Regions from separate parts of the Pseudarthrobacter sp. J1738 genome, predicted to be linked through region 1. Evidence: predicted binding sites of a transcription regulator. Region 1 holds the regulator's gene; the other holds the start of a gene.
The links. Region 1 encodes HrcA, which represses chaperone genes, less so after heat shock. Its sites were predicted from a motif close to TTNGCACTCGNNNNNNNCGAGTGCNAA; they were not measured.

Region 1 (6,306 bases):
CATTAAGAGTACGTCCACGCATATACGCCAAGGGAGCAACTTCAATCGTGCCAGCGGCCATCAGGCGTGGAATTGACTCCGGATCCATCATGTCGTGAAGTGCATCGTAGAGCGGCCGGAGGTACGGATCAATTTTGTCCGTCAAGGTACCAGGCAAAAAACCCAGCCGCTCCCCCGCTTCAACTGCCGGGCGAGTCAAGATGATCCGGCTGACCTCTTTTTGCTGAAGTGCCTGAACAGCTTTGGCCATGGCCAAATAAGTTTTACCCGTACCTGCCGGGCCAATACCAAAAATCACGGTATTGGCGTCGATAGCATCGACGTAGTTCTTTTGGTTCAGGGTCTTGGGCCGAATAGTCCTGCCGCGGCTCGAAAGGATGTTTTGCGTCAGCACGTCCGAGGGGCTTTGAACGCTCTGCTGTTTGAGCATCATCACAAGCTGCTCCAACACCGCCGGCGTTACTCGGGTCTGCCGATTGGCCAAAGCACGTAGCTCACCAATCAGGCGGACAATCGTGGGCACTTCATGGGGCGGACCGGCAATTGAGAGTTCGTCGCCGCGCGCGTGGAAGGCAATACCAGCAAAGCGCTCTTCAATAAAGTGCAAAGCTTCATCATGACTTCCGAGGGCCTGAACCATCTGCTCAGCTGAATCAAAAATCACCACTTCGGTCCGTGTACCCGGAACCGTATGGGGGAACTCGCTTCCCGTTGCAGCCTTTGAACCGGCGCTTCGTCCTGAAATCGGCGTATCGCTCATAGCGGCGGTCCTGATGACCTAGACTCACTCCCTTAGGTTTGACTGCCCGCTGAATGGACTAAAAATCTGAACACAACACAGCAGACGCGTACCCCTAATACTACGTTAGAGACGGTTCACCGGGACCGGAGCGTCTGCGCGTCACTTGGTGTCAGCTACGTCTCAGAGAAGTATCAATCGGATTGCAGTTGGCGTTCTGACCAACTTCCAGCACGCATTGAACCAGCCCATTGTGTCAAGCTGAATAGGCCGAATCGACTAAAGGAACCCGTATGCCCCGCAAGAGCCGCAGAGGAATGAGCACAAGCATTACCGCCGTGTGCTGCCTCAGTGCTGCCCTAGCGTTGTCAGCATGTACGGCGTCCCGGGAGACTACAACAGTCCCCACATTAAGTCCCAGCACCGCGGGCCAAAGTGTAACGCTCAACTCCTCGAGTGCTCCTTTGGAATCCACGGCGGCGGCCAACGAAGCTCCGGTTTACTGGATTGGCCGAGCCGGCGACGACGCTTTCTTGTACCGTGAATTCCGTACCGTAGACAATGCCGCCAACGCAGAGAATCCCATCACCGACGCCTTGCGAATCATGATGTCGGAGAAACCACTGGACCCTGACTACTTCACTTCGTGGCAGTCTCCGCAAAAGCTAGCAACCTCGATTTCCGGCAAGAACATTATTACGGTGGATCTGTCTCCAGATGCCTTTAGCGCCAACATGGATGCTGGAATGGCTCAGCGAGCTGTACAGCAATTGGTGTATACGGCCACTGCAGCTGCGTCCAGCTCAGGAATGATCGACGCCGGACAACAAATCCAGGTAGTGGTCTTAGTTGATGGGCACACCGACTACAACGCCTTTGGCCATGTGAAGCTGGGTCAACCGATGCAACGCGATGCCAGCCTTGTCGCTCCGATTTGGGTGATTGACCCGCAAGAGGGAACCAAGTTCCCCACTGGGAAGGTCAGTTTTAACGGTTTGGCATCAACCCTGGGCGAAGCAGTGACGTGGCAGATCTTGCGAAAGAACGCGTCCGGAAACAACACAGTGGTGCTTAATGGTGAGTCAAAGGTTTCCACCGAGGCTGGCAAAGCCGGACTGTTTTCCAGTTCGGCAGATCTGCCTGCCGGTGAATATGAACTACGTGCGACCATCAAACCCGCAACGGGTGCGCCTGCCACCTCAGCGGTGGTTGATACAAAACATTTCAGCGTTAAGTAGCCAGCTTTAGCCTTCTAGGGCACCTCAAAAGCAAGGCCCAGTCACCAGCGAGAATAAAACTCCGACGCCGAGACAATCGCCGCCGGTCCTGCCGTGGAAGAGCGCAGCACGTGGTGACCTAAGAGTGCAAGTTTCGCCCCGGCGTCGAGCATGTTCTGTACCTCTCGCGGTGTAATACCGCCCTCTGGCCCCACAATAAACAGCACTTCTCCGTCTGCTTCTGGCACGGCGCTTTTCAGCACTTCCCGCAGCGGCTCTGTTGCCTCTTCGTGAAGCACAATCGCCAAGCTCGCCGAGCGGATGGCCGTGAGCAGCCCCGCGGATTCGACGACGTTTCGCACCTCCGGGATCACCGAACGGCGCGCTTGTTTAGCTGCTGCCCCTACGCCAGAGCGCCACTTGGCGAGGGCTTTTTCGCCTCGCTCGCCCTTCCACCGCACAATGGCACGTTCTGATTGCCACGGGATAATAGCGTCCACGCCTAGCTCAGTGGCCGTCTCGATGGCTAGTTCATCTCTGTCTCCCTTGGCGAGGGCCTGGACCAAAACCAATCGCGGGGCTGGAGGTGTCTCATGCAGCAATTGGGCGCATTCAACCTCCAAAACCCCGCCTTCGGTGCTGGCAACCGTGCCGCGTAGGCGAACACCAGCGCCGTCAACCACATCAACCGGCTCCCCCACTGTCATGCGTTTGACGGTGATAGCGTGCCGCGCTTCTGCGCCGCTGAGAGCGAAGCGAGCTCCAATGGCCATGCCATCCAGTTGGCCGGCCTCCGTGAAGAAGACGGGGTTGCTCACCCTAGTGGTTTCCCAAACGATCGCGCAGCTTAGCGAAAACCCCACCACTCGAAGCGAGTTTGCCCTCGGTAAATTGTTCAGAACGCAACTTGGCCAATTGCTGCAGCAACTCTTCCTGAGCCGCATCAAGCTTGGTGGGTGTCTCCACCTGCAAGTGCACCTTCAGATCGCCACGGCCCTGGCCGCGCAAGTGGGTCACGCCTAGCCCACGGAGGGTCACAACTTCGCCGGACTGGGTGCCGGATTTAACGCTGATCTCTTGAGCGCCGTCAAAGGTGTCCAAGGTCACGTCCGTGCCCAAGGCGGCAGCTGTCATAGGAATCGGCAAAGTGGCGTGCAGGTCATCGCCTTCACGAACAAACATGGAGTCATTGTTGACCCGGATTTCTACATACAAGTCACCCGACGGACCGCCCGCAATACCGGCCTCGCCCTGACCAGTGAGCTGAATGCGTGTTCCTGTGCCAACCCCGGCAGGGATTTTGACAGTTAGCGAACGCAAGCTGCGAATTCGTCCTTGACCGTTGCACTCATTGCACGGGTCCTTGATAACGGTTCCAAAGCCTTCACAGGTTCCACATGGAGCAGCCGTCATAACGTTGCCCAAAATGGAGCGGACCGCACGTTGCACTTGTCCGCTACCGCCACAAATATCGCAGCGCTCGGGCTGGGATCCCGCACGGCAGCAGCTGCCATCACATGTGGGACAAACGATGGCGGTTTCAACGTCGATCTTTTTGTTGACGCCAAATACGGCATCTTTGAGGTCAATACGAACACTGATCAACGCGTCCTGACCACGGCGAACCCGCGAGGCAGGACCTGACGCAGCACCACCGCCGAAAAAGCTTTCAAAAATGTCTTGGAACGCAAAGCCCTGGCCTGCATAACTTCCGCCGCCAAAACCATTGTCGGTGCCGTTTTCATTGCCGGTGGTGTCATAAACACGACGTTTCTGCGGATCGGAGAGGACCTCATAAGCGTGGGTGACTGCCTTGAAGCGCTCAGACGCGTCCTCGCCCGGATTAACATCGGGGTGCAAGGTGCGTGCGAGCTTCCGGTAAGCCTTCTTGATCTCCTCGCCACTTGCTTCGCGGGAGACGCCAAGAACTTCATAGTGGTTGCTCAAGTTACTTCTTCACTTCCTCTTCAACTTCGTTTTCGCTACATAAGTCGCTAGGGAAACGACTTCAGCCTGCAAGAATTTTTGACAAATAACGCGCCACGGCTCGGACGGCAGCCATGGTGGTTGGGTAGTCCATCCGGGTGGGACCGAGGACACCAACCTTGGAGACAGCTTCTGGCCCGTATCCGGTAGCCACCACGGACGCCTCAGCCAAAGAATCATTGGCGTTTTCGCGACCAATACTGACCGTGACGCCACGCGGATCCGTTGACATTTCCGTCAGTAGCCGCAGCATCACCACTTGTTCTTCAAGCGCTTCAAGCACGGGACCGATGCTCAACGGGAAATCACCAGTGGACCTGGCTAGGTTTGCTGTTCCGGCCATCACAATGCGATCTTCACGGTTGTTCTGCGAAAGCAGCCGCAAGGCGTTGGAGATTTCAACGGCTACTACTCGTAAGGGCATGGGAACTGTCAAGGGCACTGCCGCGATTGTCTCTGGCAATAGGTTCAGTGGAGTACCTGCAGCCACAGACAAAAACTTTGCTCGCAAAGCAATCAACTGTTCTTCGGGCAGTTCTGTTCCAATTTCAATGACTTTTTGCTCAACCACGCCAGTGTCCACAATCAGGACGATCAATACCTGACGAGGTGCCAGTTGAACGAACTCTAGGTGCCGCAGCTTGGCCCGACTGAGGTGTGGATACTGGACCACCGCAACTTGGTTGGTGATTTGTGAGAGCAACCTCACTGTCCGATCCAAGACGTCATCCAGGTCATCAGAGCCATTAAGTAACGATTCAATGGCCCGACGCTCTGCAGCCGAGAGCGGCTTCACCGACGAGATTTGGTCCACGAAAACCCGATAGCCCTTATCCGTAGGGATTCGGCCAGCGCTCGTATGGGGCGCCGTAATCAGACCTTCGTCTTCAAGGGCTGCCATGTCATTGCGGATGGTGGCGCTGGAAACGCCCAAATGATGCCGCTCCACGAGCGCCTTGGAACCCACTGGCTCACGCGAGTGCACATAGTCCTCCACGATGGCGCGTAATACTTCAAGCCGGCGCGGGTCACTCACATGCATTCACCTCCAAGTGGTATTTCGGTTAGCACTCTGTATGCTCAAGTGCTAAGTCTAGTATGCGTCATTCGCCCCTTGGGGCAGCAAATTTTAGAAGCCACAGCGGAGCTTGATATGTCTTACAGTTCATGGGGTCCGCAGGACCTCACTCCTGCCAAGCAGCAACAGCTTGCTGAAGTTCCTGTGGAACTCGGCATGGTGTTGGAGGACGTGCAGTCAGGTTGGGTGGGCGCCGTAACGCGGGTAGAAAAATCTGGCGGCATGCACGTCGTAGCCCTAGAAGACAACCGCGGCAAAACTAAGTCGTTCCGCCTAGGCTTCGGGTTTTTACTTGAAGGTGTGCCCATCAAGCTCACCGCGCCTGCCCCCAAATCACGCACCATGGCCCCAGCACTCACCGCATCCGGTTCAATCCGGGTTGAGCAGCGCGCTCAAGTGGCCAAAGCGAGCCGAATTTGGGTTGAAGGAAAACACGACGCCGAACTCGTTGAGAAAGTTTGGGGTGACGATCTGCGTGTTGAGGGCATTGTGGTTGAACCTCTTCACGGTGTTGACGACCTCGCCGCCGCCATCCGTGCTTTCCAGCCAGGGCCCCAGCGGAAACTAGGAATCTTGGTTGATCACTTGGTCCACGATTCAAAGGAATCAAAGATCGCAGCCGAGGCAATGGCGGTTCCCGGTGCAGCAGCAAACGTACTTATTGTGGGACACCCCTACGTAGATGTGTGGCAAGCCATCAAACCAACAACTTTGGGAATTCCGGCGTGGCCACAAGTCCCCCGCGGTACCGATTGGAAAACTGGAATCCTCAAGGCTTTTGGTTGGCCACACGGCACTGCCGAGGACACCGGTCTAGCCTGGCAACGTTTGCTATCTCGGGTTAATAGCTACGCAGACCTAGAGCCCTCGCTCTTGGGCCGCGTTGAAGAAGTCATTGACTTTCTGACGGCCTGAGTGTTGGAGCTCATTTACGCAAATAGCGGGGCACAGCAAGTATCCTTGATAGAGGCCGCATCCCGGCGAACCCAAAGCACCTCGGTGGACCAACCGCCGCCAAGAGATTTGAAGGAAACGCACCGTGGCACAGGACGCCAGCACCCCACCACCCGCCTCACAGAATTCCTCCCCAGGGCCGCATCACGGCGAGCCGACGGAATTCCATGGCGTAGCAGCAAATGCGTTGCCGCTCACGGCCAGTGAAGATCGTCAGTGGGCAACTTTGGCGCACTTTGGCGGGATTCTTGGCTTTGTGCCGTCTCTGTTGATCTACCTGATTTTCAAGGAGCGCGGCCCTTTTACAGCGCAAGAATCCAAAGAAGCATTGA
Region 2 (6,306 bases), on a different contig from region 1:
CTTGAGCCACCACAATGTCCTGCGGTTTTGCCGATTCCGGAGCGAAGGGATTGTCCTCGAGGCTGCTAAAAAGATCGTCCTGCAGGAGATCGTTCGAGCGGGCTGTTACTTTTTGGTCCGCCGCAGGGACTTCTTCGGCCGCCGTGCTGGTAGGTTCATCCGCTGTCGGACCGGTGGTTGCTGTGTCAACGTTGGCTGGATCAGCCGTCGTAGCGCCACTGAATCCTGGCCCGGACGGAACGGTCGTTTTGTTTTGGTAAGCGGTTGCTACTGCGCGGGCTCGCACGTCAGCGGCTTCGTTGAGGTCGTGCCCAGCATGGCCTTTGACCCATTCGAAAGAATATTTGCGGCCCACAATAGCCGCGTCAATGTCCTTGAGGAGCTCTACATTCAGGACTGCTTTGCCGTCTGCTTTGCGCCAACCTTTTCGCTTCCACCCCGGCATCCATTTGGTGATGCAGTTGATGACGTATTGGCTGTCGCACAGGATCCGCAGCGGTTCTTCCGGAAGGTGAGCTGTGGACCGGAACAGGTCCAGAACAGCCATCAGCTCGCCCTGGTTGTTGGTTCCGTGCGGCCAACCGCCGGCGCGCCAGCAAGTCTCATCCACGTACCAAGCCCATCCAGCGGGACCGGGATTTCCAAGGGCCGAACCGTCGGCAGCAGCTGTAATTGTCACTCGACCATCCTGCCAGACTCCCGGCCCGCGCCGCCCAACTGACTCGCACTTGCGGCAGTTCCCACACCCTTAGTAGATCCACTATCGCCGGCCAGCTATGGCGAGACATGGCAACGGCGGCCCCCACCGTGTGGTGAGAGCCGCCGTCGTGCGTTTAGCTAAACAGAGCGTTACGCGCCGTGAGTTACTAACGCTGAGTGCTATTGGGGACTAGAAGCCGCCCATACCGCCCATGTCGTCGCCGCCAGCCGGAGCCGGTGCGTTCTTCTCAGGCTTGTCGGCAACAACTGCCTCGGTGGTGAGGAACAGGCCGGCAATGGAAGCCGCGTTCTGCAGGGCAGAGCGGGTTACCTTTACCGGGTCGTTTACACCAGCAGCAAGCAGGTCAACGTATTCGCCGGTTGCGGCGTTCAGGCCGTGGCCGTCCGGCAAACCGCGAACCTTGTCAACAACAACGCCCGGCTCGAGGCCAGCGTTGAAAGCGATCTGCTTGAGCGGGGCATCGATGGCAACGCGGACAATGTTTGCACCGGTTGCCTCGTCGCCTTCAAGCTTGAGGTTTGCGAATGCCTTGGCGCCAGCCTGAATCAGGGCAACACCACCACCGGCAACAATGCCTTCTTCAACAGCAGCCTTCGCGTTGCGGACAGCGTCCTCAATGCGGTGCTTGCGTTCCTTGAGCTCAACTTCGGTTGCTGCACCAGCCTTGATAACTGCAACACCGCCGGCCAGCTTGGCGAGACGTTCCTGCAGCTTCTCACGGTCGTAGTCAGAGTCAGAGTTCTCGATCTCGGAACGGATCTGGTTGACGCGGCCTGCGATGGCGTCGGCGTCGCCGGCACCTTCAACAATGGTGGTCTCGTCCTTGGTAACAACAACCTTGCGTGCTTGACCCAAGAGGTCCAAAGTAGCGGTCTCAAGCTTGAGGCCAACTTCTTCAGAGATAACCTGGCCACCGGTCAGGATGGCGATGTCAGCCATCTGAGCCTTGCGGCGGTCACCGAAGCCCGGAGCCTTGACGGCAACAGACTTGAAGAGGCCACGGATCTTGTTCACGATCAGGGTGGCCAGAGCCTCGCCCTCAACGTCTTCAGCGATGATCAGCAACGGCTTGTTGGACTGCATGACCTTCTCGAGGACAGCAACCAGATCCTTGACGTTGGAAATCTTGGAGTTCACGATCAGGATGTACGGGTCTTCAAGAACCGTTTCCTGACGCTCAGCGTCGGTGACGAAGTAAGCGGAGATGTAACCCTTGTCGAAGCGCATACCTTCGGTGAGCTCGAGCTCTAGGCCAAAGGTGTTGGACTCCTCAACGGTGATAACACCTTCCTTACCGACCTTGTCCAGAGCTTCGGCGATGAGCTCGCCGATCTGGGTGTCGCCAGCGGAGATGGAGGCGGTAGCTGCGATCTGTTCCTTGGTTTCGATTTCCTTAGCGGAAGCCAGCAGTTCCTCGGTGACGGCCGCAACAGCCTTCTCGATTCCACGCTTGAGGGACAGCGGGTCAGCGCCAGCGGCAACGTTGCGCAGGCCTTCCTTGACCAGAGCCTGAGCCAAAACGGTTGCCGTGGTGGTACCGTCGCCAGCGACGTCATCCGTCTTCTTGGCAACTTCCTTAACCAGCTCGGCGCCGATCTTCTCGTAAGGGTCGTCCAGCTCGATCTCCTTGGCGATGGAAACACCATCGTTGGTGATCGTGGGAGCGCCCCACTTCTTTTCGAGCACGACGTTGCGGCCACGCGGGCCGAGGGTGACCTTAACGGCGTCGGCGAGGATGTTCAATCCACGCTCGAGACCGCGGCGTGCCTCTTCATCAAATGCAATGATCTTGGCCATAACGGCAGTAGTCCTTTCGGGACAGTCGTTAAGAGTGAAGGAACCTCAGCAGTGGTGCCCGCGACGGACGGCTCCCGTTAACGGCCTCTGTATGCCGCAGACCGAAAGCCTCACCCTGCAAGGTGTTATCTCTTGCTCCAACTCTTGACGCAACTCGATTCACACGAAACCGGGTTAGCAGTCAAAGTGCTGGAGTGCTAACTCAATAATTAGCACTCCATGGGTGAGAGTGCAAGGCCGTTCGCCTTAAGAGGACGCTTTGCCAGCAGTCTCTTGCGAACGATAAACGGGCTTGTTGTCCGTACCAAAGCCAAAGACCATGAAATTAGCACTGGTCACATCGCCTTGGCTATCAAAACCCACGGTTCCTGACTGGCCCTGGTAATCCACCGAAGTGCCGTTGGCCAGCAACGCGGCGCAGTCCTTGTAGTTCTTACACTCCGTGGCTTTGCCATCGTTTTTGGGACCTCCTGGACCAGAAACGCCGATCAGTGACGCGGCGATGGAGGCACCGGCGTCGTCCTGTGCGGAGGCCGCGGCGATTGCCACCAAATTCACCGCATCATAGGTTTCCGCGGCGAAACTCATGTCCTTGAGGGACGGTTCAACAGCCACAAGATCACTTTGAAATTTGGCGCTCGGGAAGGCTCCGGGAACCAAAACACTCGCCCCCTCAAGGGCACCTTTGGCGATCCGGTCACCATAGTTGTCCAAGCCACCGTCGGCGAGCACCAGTTTTTTGCCGCTCAGCCCAGCGTTGTGCAGTTCGGCGATAGCGCCGTCGGCACCGCTTCGAGCAATCAGTACGACGGCGTCTGGCTTACCTTCGGCGATTTTGCTCACGGCTTCCCCGGCGGCGCCGGGTTCAAATTCTGCAACTGTGCTCTCAGTGAGCCCTGCAGATTTGATCGCTGCCGAGACAGCGGAGGCAACATCGCTGCCGTAGTCACTCTTTTCGTGCAGCACTGCCACCGAGTGCGCGCCACCATCCTTGGCCAGTTTGACCAATACTGGTGCTTGCGCTGAGTCCGTGGCGATAGTGCGGAAGAAGTAACCGTTGCTCTTGTACGTACTGAGGGCGTTGGCTGTGGCGGCTGGGGAAATCAGTACCGTATGTGCTTTAGCCAGAACATCCACAGCCGGTCCCACGTTCGAGGAATCGGTGGGGCCAATCACTGCGTCTGCTTTGGCTTCAACCATACGGCGGGCCTGTTCGGCTGTGTCCCGCCCGAGGTAAACCGGCAAAAGTTCAACGTCTTTGCCCTTGTGCCCACCGGCATCATTGATCTCTTTGACCGCAAGTTTCACAGCGGCTTGCGCAGAATCGTTGAGGAACGATTGGCTCCCTGAATTATCCAGAATGAGCCCAATCCGCAAGGTGGCGTCGCCGCTGGCTTGCACATCGGCAGTACGCGCATTGTCACCGCTCGGCGAGCAGGCAGCCACCGATGCGGCCAACAACCCGGCGATCATCACGGCAACGCTGCGCTTCATGCTTGAAATCCTCACGATTGTTTACTGAAACCCAGGTCCCAAAACAACGGAAATAGGCTCCCCTAGGTCCGGAGTATCAACCAGAACAGTAATATTCAGCAGCTTCCCCAGCGCCTCTGCGTTGGCCTTCTGCACGGCACCGTTGTAGAAGATCACCGAGGTGGATTGCTGTGCGCCCTGCCAGTTGGCCACCGCACCCAAGGTCCAGCCATTATTCTGAAGATTTGATCCTACGCTCGCCCCAAGTCCAGCGGTTGTCGTGGCGTTGTAGACCGAGACGGGAACAGTTTTGTCCTCGCCAGCCTCGCTGGGCGTTGGTGTTTGGCTCGGCGTCGCCGATTCAGTAGCTGGCGCAGTGGTTGCCGGCGCTGTAGTTGCTGGCCCTGTAGTTGCTGGCCCTGTGCTCGCTGGTGATGTAGCGGCCGGGGCGGTGGTTGTGCTGGCTGTGCTCGCTGGCGAGCTGGAACTTGGGCTCGCCGCTACTTGCTTGCCGGTGATCTGCGGGACCACAAAGTAAGCCAAAAGACCAATCAACAGTGCGGCAGCGCCAGCGATCAACACAGGAGCGAGAGCTGCTCGCGGTGGTGTGGATTCGGCGGCGCGGTGGACGCCCTGGCGGCCCGCGGATTCTGGGACACGATCAAATTCGTCGCGCGGGTATTTGCTCATGGTTATCGGAGTCCTTGCTGGTGTTCTAGCCGGGCGAGACCCGAAACTTATGCGTCAGACCCCAAGCGCCGGGCGGTGCGTGCCCTCTGACGTGACGTCCTTAGTCTACGCAATCTCTTGACCAGCATGGGATCGTGGGCCAGAGCCGCTTCAGTGTCGATGAGCGAATTCAGCAGTTGGTAGTAATGCGTTGCGGAGAGGTCGAAGAGTTCACGAATGGCTTGTTCTTTGGCTCCGGCATATTTCCACCACTGGCGTTCGAGGGCCAGCATCTGCTGTTCACGCTCATTGAGGGCCGAGTCAGAGCGGAGTGCGAATTCGAACGATTCACCGGTGCCGAGTTCACCAGTTTTGGGCTCGGTTTGGGCGTGTCCGGAGGCGGTTCCATAGCCGGGTGCTGCTTGCGCTGCAGTAGACATTCTGATGCCCCTTTCCGTTCGACGCTCCTTCCATACTAGAACCGAATTACATCCATGTCATTCGAGTGTCTTCCTCACTGTCAGCACGTTTGGGCGATAGTGCACCTACGTGGTGCAAGATGGACGGGTGAGTGATCCAGAAGCCCTCTTCGAACTGCCTGCCACAGCGGCCCAAAGCGGTCCCAGCTATGTGGACCTCCGTTCACAAGCCTTGGAAGAATTGGTTCATCGCAGCTGGGTCCCCGCCTTGACCCCGGTTGAACCGGCCTTGCGCCGAGTTTTGGAGCGTCTCGCAGCTGAGGAAGCCGCAGCCCCGTGCAGTGTCCTCCCGGCAGCGAGCGCAGTTTTTGCCGCCTTCGCGCTTCCACTGGAGAACGTCAAAGTCCTGATTGTGGGTCAAGACCCCTATCCCACCCCGGGTCATGCGATGGGTTTGTCTTTCTCTGTTAATGGCTCGGTCCGCCCCCTCCCCCGGAGCCTGAACAACATCTATAAAGAACTCTCCTCTGACTTGGGCATCCACCCTCCAGCTCACGGTGACCTCAGCGGCTGGTCCCGGCAAGGTGTACTGCTCCTGAACCGAACCCTGACAGTACGTTCTGGGGCGGCCGCTTCACACCGTTCGCTGGGCTGGGATGAAATTACGACGGCGGCAGTGATTGCGTTGGCCACGCGTCTGGACGCCTTGGGTCACCCCTTGCCGCTGGTTTCAGTACTGTGGGGCAAAGACGCTCAACAGGTTCTTCCTTTAGTGAATGAGTTCCCGAGTGTGGTCAGCGCACATCCCTCGCCATTGTCCGCGAGCCGAGGCTTTTTTGGGTCCAAGCCTTTTAGCCGGGTGAACGAATTGCTTGAACTACAGGGTGCCGCGCCCGTTAGTTGGGAGCTGACATAACTCCCAGCCGCCCCGACTAGTCTTTATCCATGACTTCAAACCCGGTAACTCCCGTGTCCACCAGCGCTCCTGCCAAGAGCCGGCCACAAATAACGCTGGAGGTTTTGCGCAAGGGATCGTTGAGCGAGCACATGGTACGGATCATTGCTGGCGGCCCGGGGTTCGCCTCATTTGTGAACAATGACTTCACTGATCGCTATATCAAAATCGCCTTCCCGCAGCGTGGCATCGAGTACCCCTTGCCGTTGGATCTGTGGCAGATTCGTGAAGACTTTCCACGTGAGCAGTGGCCCTTCACACGCACGTACACC

Region 2: a site for HrcA is predicted at 2,693-2,719, ahead of groL (chaperonin GroEL). Genes of this name have one in related genera too.

Annotation. Positions count from the first base shown of each region.
Region 1 is NZ_JBNPEO010000002.1:48,232-54,537, forward strand. Features, by position in the region: gene ACQR35_RS03910 (PhoH family protein) at 1-760, opposite strand, end outside; gene ACQR35_RS03915 (GerMN domain-containing protein) at 1,033-1,977, shown strand; gene ACQR35_RS03920 (16S rRNA (uracil(1498)-N(3))-methyltransferase) at 2,019-2,774, opposite strand; gene dnaJ (molecular chaperone DnaJ) at 2,776-3,903, opposite strand; gene hrcA (heat-inducible transcriptional repressor HrcA) at 3,965-4,978, opposite strand; gene ACQR35_RS03935 (DUF3097 domain-containing protein) at 5,096-5,935, shown strand; gene ACQR35_RS03940 (DUF4870 domain-containing protein) at 6,060-6,306, shown strand, end outside.
Region 2 is NZ_JBNPEO010000003.1:21,653-27,958, reverse strand. Features, by position in the region: gene ACQR35_RS06030 (RNase H family protein) at 1-679, opposite strand, end outside; gene groL (chaperonin GroEL) at 890-2,518, opposite strand; gene ACQR35_RS06020 (ABC transporter substrate-binding protein) at 2,765-4,012, opposite strand; gene ACQR35_RS06015 (LytR C-terminal domain-containing protein) at 4,034-4,681, opposite strand; gene ACQR35_RS06010 (DUF3263 domain-containing protein) at 4,729-5,100, opposite strand; gene ACQR35_RS06005 (uracil-DNA glycosylase) at 5,228-5,995, shown strand; gene ACQR35_RS06000 (siderophore-interacting protein) at 6,025-6,306, shown strand, end outside.